DNA from 2 places in the Pseudoxanthobacter sp. M-2 genome. Region 2 is predicted to be linked to the other one. Evidence: predicted binding sites of a transcription regulator. Region 2 holds the regulator's gene; the other holds the start of a gene.
The links. The regulator PhoB, encoded in region 2, activates phosphate uptake and scavenging genes when phosphate is short. The targets are predictions, from matches to a motif close to TGTCATNNANCTGTCAT.
Positions count from the first base shown of each region.

Region 1 (3,401 bases), on a different contig from region 2:
CCCGTCGGGCAGCGCCAGGATCGCCTGGATCGACCGCCACAGCGCCGCGGCGCTGCCGCCGGGGAAGTCGCAGCGCGCCGTGCCGCTGTCGGGCATGAACAGGGTGTCGTGCACGAAGGCCGCATCGCCGATCACATAGGTGACCGAGGCGAGCGTGTGGCCGGGCGAGTGCATCACCGCGACGTCGATCTCGCCGAGCCGGAAGTGCTCGCCGTCGGCGAACAGGCGGTCCCACTGCGACCCGTCGGCGGGAAAGCCGGGCCAGTTGTAGAAGTCCTTCCACAGCGCCTGCACCTCGGTGACCCGGGCACCGATGGCCGTGGGCGCGCCGGTCCGCTGCTTCAGATAGCCGGCGGCGGAGAAGTGGTCGGCGTGGGGGTGGGTGTCGAGGATCCAGGCGAGCCGGTAGCCACGCTCCGCCACGAAGGCGAGGAGACGGTCGGCGTGGCGCGTCGCCGTCTGCCCGGACTTCTCGTCGAAGTCGTGCACCGGGTCGATGATGGCGCACGCCTTCGTCGCGGGATCGGCCACCACATACTGGACCGAGCCGGTGCGCGGGTCGTGGAAGCCGGTCACTTCGGGCGTCTGTGGCATTCGGAACTCCTCGGTGTCGTCGCGGCTCAGGCGGCGCGCCGGCGACCTCCGCCCAGAAGGCGGTGTCGCAAAGCTAGATAAAGTCGATTTCATTTTTTTGCAAGTGATGGTGCAGCGAAAGGCGGCCGCGGAGGGTCACGCCGCGGGCCTCGTGGCCATCGCGCTTTCTGGGGAGACGGGAGCGGTGCCGGGGCTACGCCGCGGCGGCGTTTCGACCGGCAGACGAATGCCGGCCCGCGTCGCGGCACAAGGCAACCGCATCGCCCGAAGGCGAACGGCAGTCAGTGCCGAAGAATTGAAGTGTATTTGGAGCGGGCGATGGGATTCGAACCCACGACCCCAACCTTGGCAAGGTTGTGCTCTACCCCTGAGCTACGCCCGCATCCATGCGTCCGGCCGAGCCGGAGCGGCGCCTCTATGCACCATCGCGATGGTGATTGCAACACGCTCCACGCCGCTTTTGGCGGGTCCGGGATGAGAGGGGGGCGGCGTGCCGCGCACCCCTCGCGCCGCCTCCGTCGACGCCCGATCAAGGCGCGGGAAGCGCCCCGGAGACGGCGTCGCGGGGCGGTGCCCCCATGGCCACCGCAACGGGCCACGCTTCGACAGAGGCGCCGTTTCGTGTCACACTGTTGTCGTCAAAGTCCAAGCACGGAGGTCGAGTTCATGTCCATGGAGTCGCACATCGCCGAGCTGCAGCGTCGACACGCCGCCCTCGATCGCGAGATCGTCGACGCAAGCGCTCATCCCAGTGTCGACGAAATCCGGGTGACCGAACTCAAGCGCAAGAAGCTCGCGCTGAAGGAGCAGATCGAGCGCCTGAAGGCGCCGATGTCCGTCCACTGAGGCATCCGGCGCGGCCGTCCGCCGACTCCACGGGTCTCCAACGCCTCAGGCCTCACGACCCTGTCGACAGACGTCGCCGCGCCGACGTCTCGGAAGCACACGTCACCAGCGGGGCCGCCGTCGGCTCACCATTCGCCGGCGGCCGGTGACGCCTTGGCGCTCTTTTCGAGCCGGGAACGCGCGAGAGCGAACGCGAAGGCGTCTCTCCCCGGCCTGCGCGCCTCCATCCACAGGCTCCTCGAACTTATCCCCGACATCCACCCCTCGGCTGCGGCCAGGCGCCCCGCTGTCGCCGTAATCGTGACGGTCGCGCCGCAATTCCGCCCCGGCGGGTGCCGCAATCGCGAGTAGTTTGGCGGCAAGGGTGATTCGGTCCGCCCCGCATGCGGGGCCGGGCTCGGAGGTGTCAGGATCGTGTCTCTGCCTCTACCGGCCGCCGTTGCCGCGGCCCTCGTGCTCGCCATCGGCCTCGCGTTGACGGCGACTGTGGCGAGCTTTCCGGCCGGCGGTCGTGACGCCGCGCTTCCGGCCCTCGCGCCGGCGGGCGCGCTCGCCGTCCAGCCCGGCCAGTCCACTGTGCCCGAGACGGCCATCCGGTCCCCGCTGCGGACGGCGCCCGTCGTCTGAGAGCCGCCGGCGATCACGCGTCCGATGACGCGTGATCGCAGGGATCAGCCAGACGAGGTCACCGCGGCGCGGGCCGGTACGGTCGCAGCCGCAGGAGCCGGCGCAGCGCCGCCGCGGGCGCCCGCCACCCGCGACCGCCACGCGTCGAGGCCCGTCGCCACCACCACGTGGGCGAGCACGCCGGCCGCCACAAACGCCGCCGCGACCCAAGGGTCGCCACCAGCGGCGCGCACGACGATCTGACCCAGCACCGCCGCGAGCGAGCCGAAGCAGAACAGCGCCAGCCCGTGCCGGCCGATACGCACGGCCGCGGTGTTCGGTCCGAGCCGCGCCACCATCCGGTCGAACAGGCCGTAGGGCGCATAGGCGACGACGTAGACGAGCGCCAGCACGTGGGCGAGCCTCGGCAGCGGCATCGACGACTTGTCGAACGACACCAGGAAGGCCGGCAGCGGCAGCGCGCCTTCCTGCGGATAGAGGCCGAACAGGGCCACGGCAGCGCCGCCCGCCACCACCGCGAGCGCGATCCCGTAGGCGACCGGGTTGAAGCCGATCGGCCGGCCGGAGCGGTAGAACACGCCGGCGACGAAGCCGATGGTGAACAGGAGCTGCCAGCGCAGCGGTTCGAAGAACCACGGGAAGCTCGTCGGATAAGTCGGCAGCCGCACCTCGGCGAGGTGGCTGAACAGATAGAGCCCGACGGAGGCTGCGAGCGGCAGCCAGATGTTGCGGGTCGCCAGCCACAGGATCGCCGGCAGCATCGCGAACAGCGCCACGTAAAGCGGCAGGATGTTGAAGTAGCCGATCTGGTGGCCCATCGTGACCAGGCCGATGTAGCCACGCACCGGCTCGGTCGACAGCACGTCGAGCCCGTAGGCCTCGAGCCAATGGGTGTCCTTGAAGTGGATCGCCGCGGCGAAGAACATGGCGACAGCCGCCAGCATCAGCGCGATGTGGGCGAGATAGAGCGTCCACGTCCGCTGCACCACCTTGCCGGTGGCGACGATGCGGTCCCCCGACAGGAACTTGGGGAAGTAGGCCACCGCCGCGGCGAACCCCGCCAGGAAGACGAACAGCTCCGCACTGTCTGAAACGCCGAAGTTGCGATGGGTCAGATGCTCGAAGACATTGCCGGGAACATGGTTGACGAAGATCGTCACCAGCGCCACGCCACGCCAGAAGTCGATGCGATGGTCGCGCGACATCCTCGGGGCGACTGCGCCGCTAAGGCGGCTCTGCTGGACGGCGCTCGTCATCGCGGTCTTTCCGGAGATGTCATTTAGATCATGTCGCCAACGCCCGGCGCGGCGGCGCGGTTCCCGCCGATGCGGACC
Region 1 is NZ_JAWDIR010000003.1:127,740-131,140, forward strand. It holds gene RUR49_RS02450 (MBL fold metallo-hydrolase) at 1-594, opposite strand, end outside; tRNA gene RUR49_RS02455 (tRNA-Gly) at 902-976, opposite strand; gene RUR49_RS02460 (YdcH family protein) at 1,261-1,440, shown strand; gene RUR49_RS02465 (hypothetical protein) at 1,855-2,067, shown strand; gene RUR49_RS02470 (OpgC family protein) at 2,112-3,323, opposite strand.
Region 1: a site for PhoB is predicted at 1,217-1,233, ahead of RUR49_RS02460 (YdcH family protein). Genes of this name have one in related genera too.

Region 2 (3,401 bases):
CCGCGCCCGCCAAGCCAGCCGCCGAGCCCGCTGCCAGGGCCGCCGCCAAGCCTGCCGCTGCCAAAGCGGCCGCCGCCAAGCCTGCCAAGGCCGCGGCAGCGAAGCCTCGTGCGGTGAAGGCGGCGACGCTGTCGGAGATCGTGCTGAAGAAGCCGGCCGGAAACCCGGACGACCTCACCCGCATTCGCGGCATCGGCGCCAAGCTCGCCGAGACGCTGCACGGGCTCGGCATCTTCCACTTCTCGCAGCTGTCGGCGCTGAGCGCCAAGGCGGCCGAGGAACTCGATGCCAAGCTGTCGTTCCCCGGCCGCATCCGGCGCGACGACTGGATCGGCCAGGCGAAGGCGCTCGCCGGCGGCGCCTGAGGCCGCGCCGTCCCTGCGAGGCGGACACGCGGCTACCCCGCGCGTCCGATTTCGATGGTCGCTCCTCTTGTAGAGGAGCCGTGGCCTTCCCAAATCCTTGCCTGTATTCGTGAGGAGGACCACAGAGACCATGACCAACACTCTTGCACTCCGGCCGGGTTGGACGCCGCTCACCATCGGCTTGATGGTGCTCGGGTTCATCGTGTTCTGGCCGCTCGGATTCGCCATGCTGGCCTACATCTTGTGGGGCGATCGCCTGCACAGGATGGCGAGCGATGCCGGCGAGAGCTTCCGGGCGAATGGTTGGGGCTGCGCGGGCTCCCGCTCGATGCGCACCGCCGCAACCAGCTTCTCGGCCACCGGTAACGTCGCCTTCGACGAGTATCGCAAGCGCGAGATCGAGCGGATCGAGGCCGAGCGCCGCAAGCTCGACGAGATGCGCGCGGAGTTCGACAGCTACCTCGCGGAGCTGCGCCGGGCGAAGGACAAGGAAGAGTTCGACCGCTTCATGTCCGATCGCGATCGGCGTGAGCGCGAGGGCGGCGCGGCCTGATCAGGCGCACACCCAGGTCGAACGACACCGGACGAAAACGACGCGGGGCGCCCCATGGGGCGCCCCGTTTGCATTTCGCCGCGGCTTAAGGCGGGGGAGGCGGGCGGACGGCCCTCAGCGGACGGCGGCGGCGGCGAACTGGTCGTCGAAGGCGTAGCCGGAGCCGCGGACGGTGCGGATCGGGTCCTTCGACTTGCCGCGGTTGACCGCCTTGCGCAGCCGGCCGATGTGGACGTCGACGGTGCGCTCGTCGACATAGACGTCGTGGCCCCAGACGCCGTCGAGGAGCTGCTCGCGCGAGAACACGCGGCCGGGCGACTGCATCAGGAACTCGAGCAGGCGGAACTCGGTCGGGCCGAGGTGGATCTCGCGGCCAGCGCGGCGGACGCGGTGGGTCTCGCGGTCGACCTCGATGTCGCCGCCCTTCAGCACCGTGCTGACCACCTCGGGCTTCGCCCGCCGCAGCATGGCGCGGACGCGGGCCATCAGTTCGGCGACGGAGAACGGCTTCACCACGTAGTCGTCGGCACCGGTGGCGAGGCCGCGGATGCGCTCGGCCTCCTCGCCGCGCGCCGTCAGCATGATGATCGGCAGCCGCGCCGTCTCCTCGCGGGCGCGCAGGCGCCGGCAGAGCTCGATGCCGGACAGGCCGGGCAGCATCCAGTCGAGCAGCAGGAGGTCGGGCTGCACCTCCATCAGGCGCACCTCGGCCTCGTCGCCGCGGTCGCAGGTCTCGACCGCGAAGCCCTCGGATTCGAGGTTGTAGCGGAGCAGCAGCGTCAGCGGCTCCTCATCCTCGACGATCATCACCTTCGGCATCGCCGCCATGCTGCGTCGGTCCAATCGGGGGTGGGCGGTCATCGCGTACCGAAGTCGGCGGGCGTCAGGCTCGATTCGTCGAGCTTCGGACGATCGTCGGCGAGCTGCTGCCCGGTCACCTGGTAGTAGACGTTCTCGGCGATGTTGGTGGCGTGGTCACCGATGCGCTCGATGTTCTTCGCGCAGAAGAGCAGGTGCGTGCAGAAGGTGATGTTGCGCGGATCCTCCATCATGTAGGTGAGGAGCTCGCGGAACAGCGAGGTGTACATCTGGTCGATCTCGTTGTCGCGGTCGCGGATGGCGAGCGCGGAGGCGGCGTCCTTGCCGGTGTAGGCGTCGATGACGGCCTTCACCTGCTCGAGCGCGATCTCGGAGATGTGCTCGACGCCGAGGGCGAGCCGCTTCGGGTGGAAGTGGCCGTCGATGGCGGCGACGCGCTTGGCGATGTTCTTGGCGAGGTCGCCGATGCGCTCCATGTCGATGGAGACGCGCAGCGCGGTGACGACGTCGCGCAGGTCGCGGGCCATCGGCTGGCGGCGCGCGATCAGGCTGATGGTCTCCTCCTCGACCCGCCGCTGCAGGGCGTCGAGGCGCAGGTCGGTGGCGATCACCGACTGGGCGAGGTGGGTATCGACCCGCACCAGCGCGGTCACGGCATCGACGAGCATGCGCTCGGCGAGCCCGCCCATCTCGGCGATGGTGCCGGCGATGCCGGTGAGCTCGTCGTCATAGGCTGCAACGATGTGCTCGGACATATCTGTTTACTCCCCGCGCCCGGACCCGTGCGCCGCCGGCTCAGCCGAAGCGGCCCGTGATGTAGTCCTGGGTGCGCCGTTCCTTCGGATTGGTGAAGATCATGTCGGTCGGCCCCTCCTCGACGAGATCGCCGAGGTGGAAGAAGGCCGTCTTCTGCGAGACGCGTGCCGCCTGCTGCATCGAGTGGGTGACGATGACGATGGTGAAGTTCTCACGCAGTTCGTCGATCAGTTCCTCGATGCGGGCGGTGGCGATCGGGTCGAGGGCCGAGCAGGGCTCGTCCATCAGGATCACCTCGGGGCCCACCGCGATGGCGCGGGCGATGCAGAGGCGCTGCTGCTGGCCGCCCGACAGGCCGGTGCCGGACTCGTTCAGCCGGTCCTTCACCTCCTCGAACAGGCCCGCCTTGCGCAGGCTCGAGGCGACGATGTCGTCGAGCTCGGACTTCGAGGCGGCGATGCCGTGGATGCGCGGGCCGTAGGCGACGTTCTCGTAGATCGACTTCGGGAACGGGTTCGGCTTCTGGAACACCATGCCGACGCGGGCGCGCAACTGCACGACGTCGAGGCTCGGATCGTAGATATCGAGGCCGTCGATGGCGATCTTGCCGGTCACCCGGGCCGAGGCGATGGTGTCGTTCATGCGGTTGAAGCAGCGCAGGAACGTCGACTTGCCGCAGCCGGACGGGCCGATGAACGCCGTCACCGAGCGCTCCGGAATGTCGATCGTCACATGCTTCAGGGCCTGCTTCTGGCCGTAGTAGACGTTGACGTCCTGGGTGACGACCTTGGCGGGCTTGAAGCCTTCGGACGGCACAGACCGGATGGTGCTGCTCGTCCGGGCGTCGGCAACCATGGCTTCCATGGGAGGAGAGCTCCTGAGACTGCGGGCGCGCGCGCCCTGAAGGG
Region 2 is NZ_JAWDIR010000011.1:232,401-235,801, forward strand. It holds gene phaZ (polyhydroxyalkanoate depolymerase) at 1-365, shown strand, start outside; gene RUR49_RS06130 (DUF2852 domain-containing protein) at 496-918, shown strand; gene phoB (phosphate regulon transcriptional regulator PhoB) at 1,033-1,737, opposite strand; gene phoU (phosphate signaling complex protein PhoU) at 1,776-2,492, opposite strand; gene pstB (phosphate ABC transporter ATP-binding protein PstB) at 2,533-3,357, opposite strand.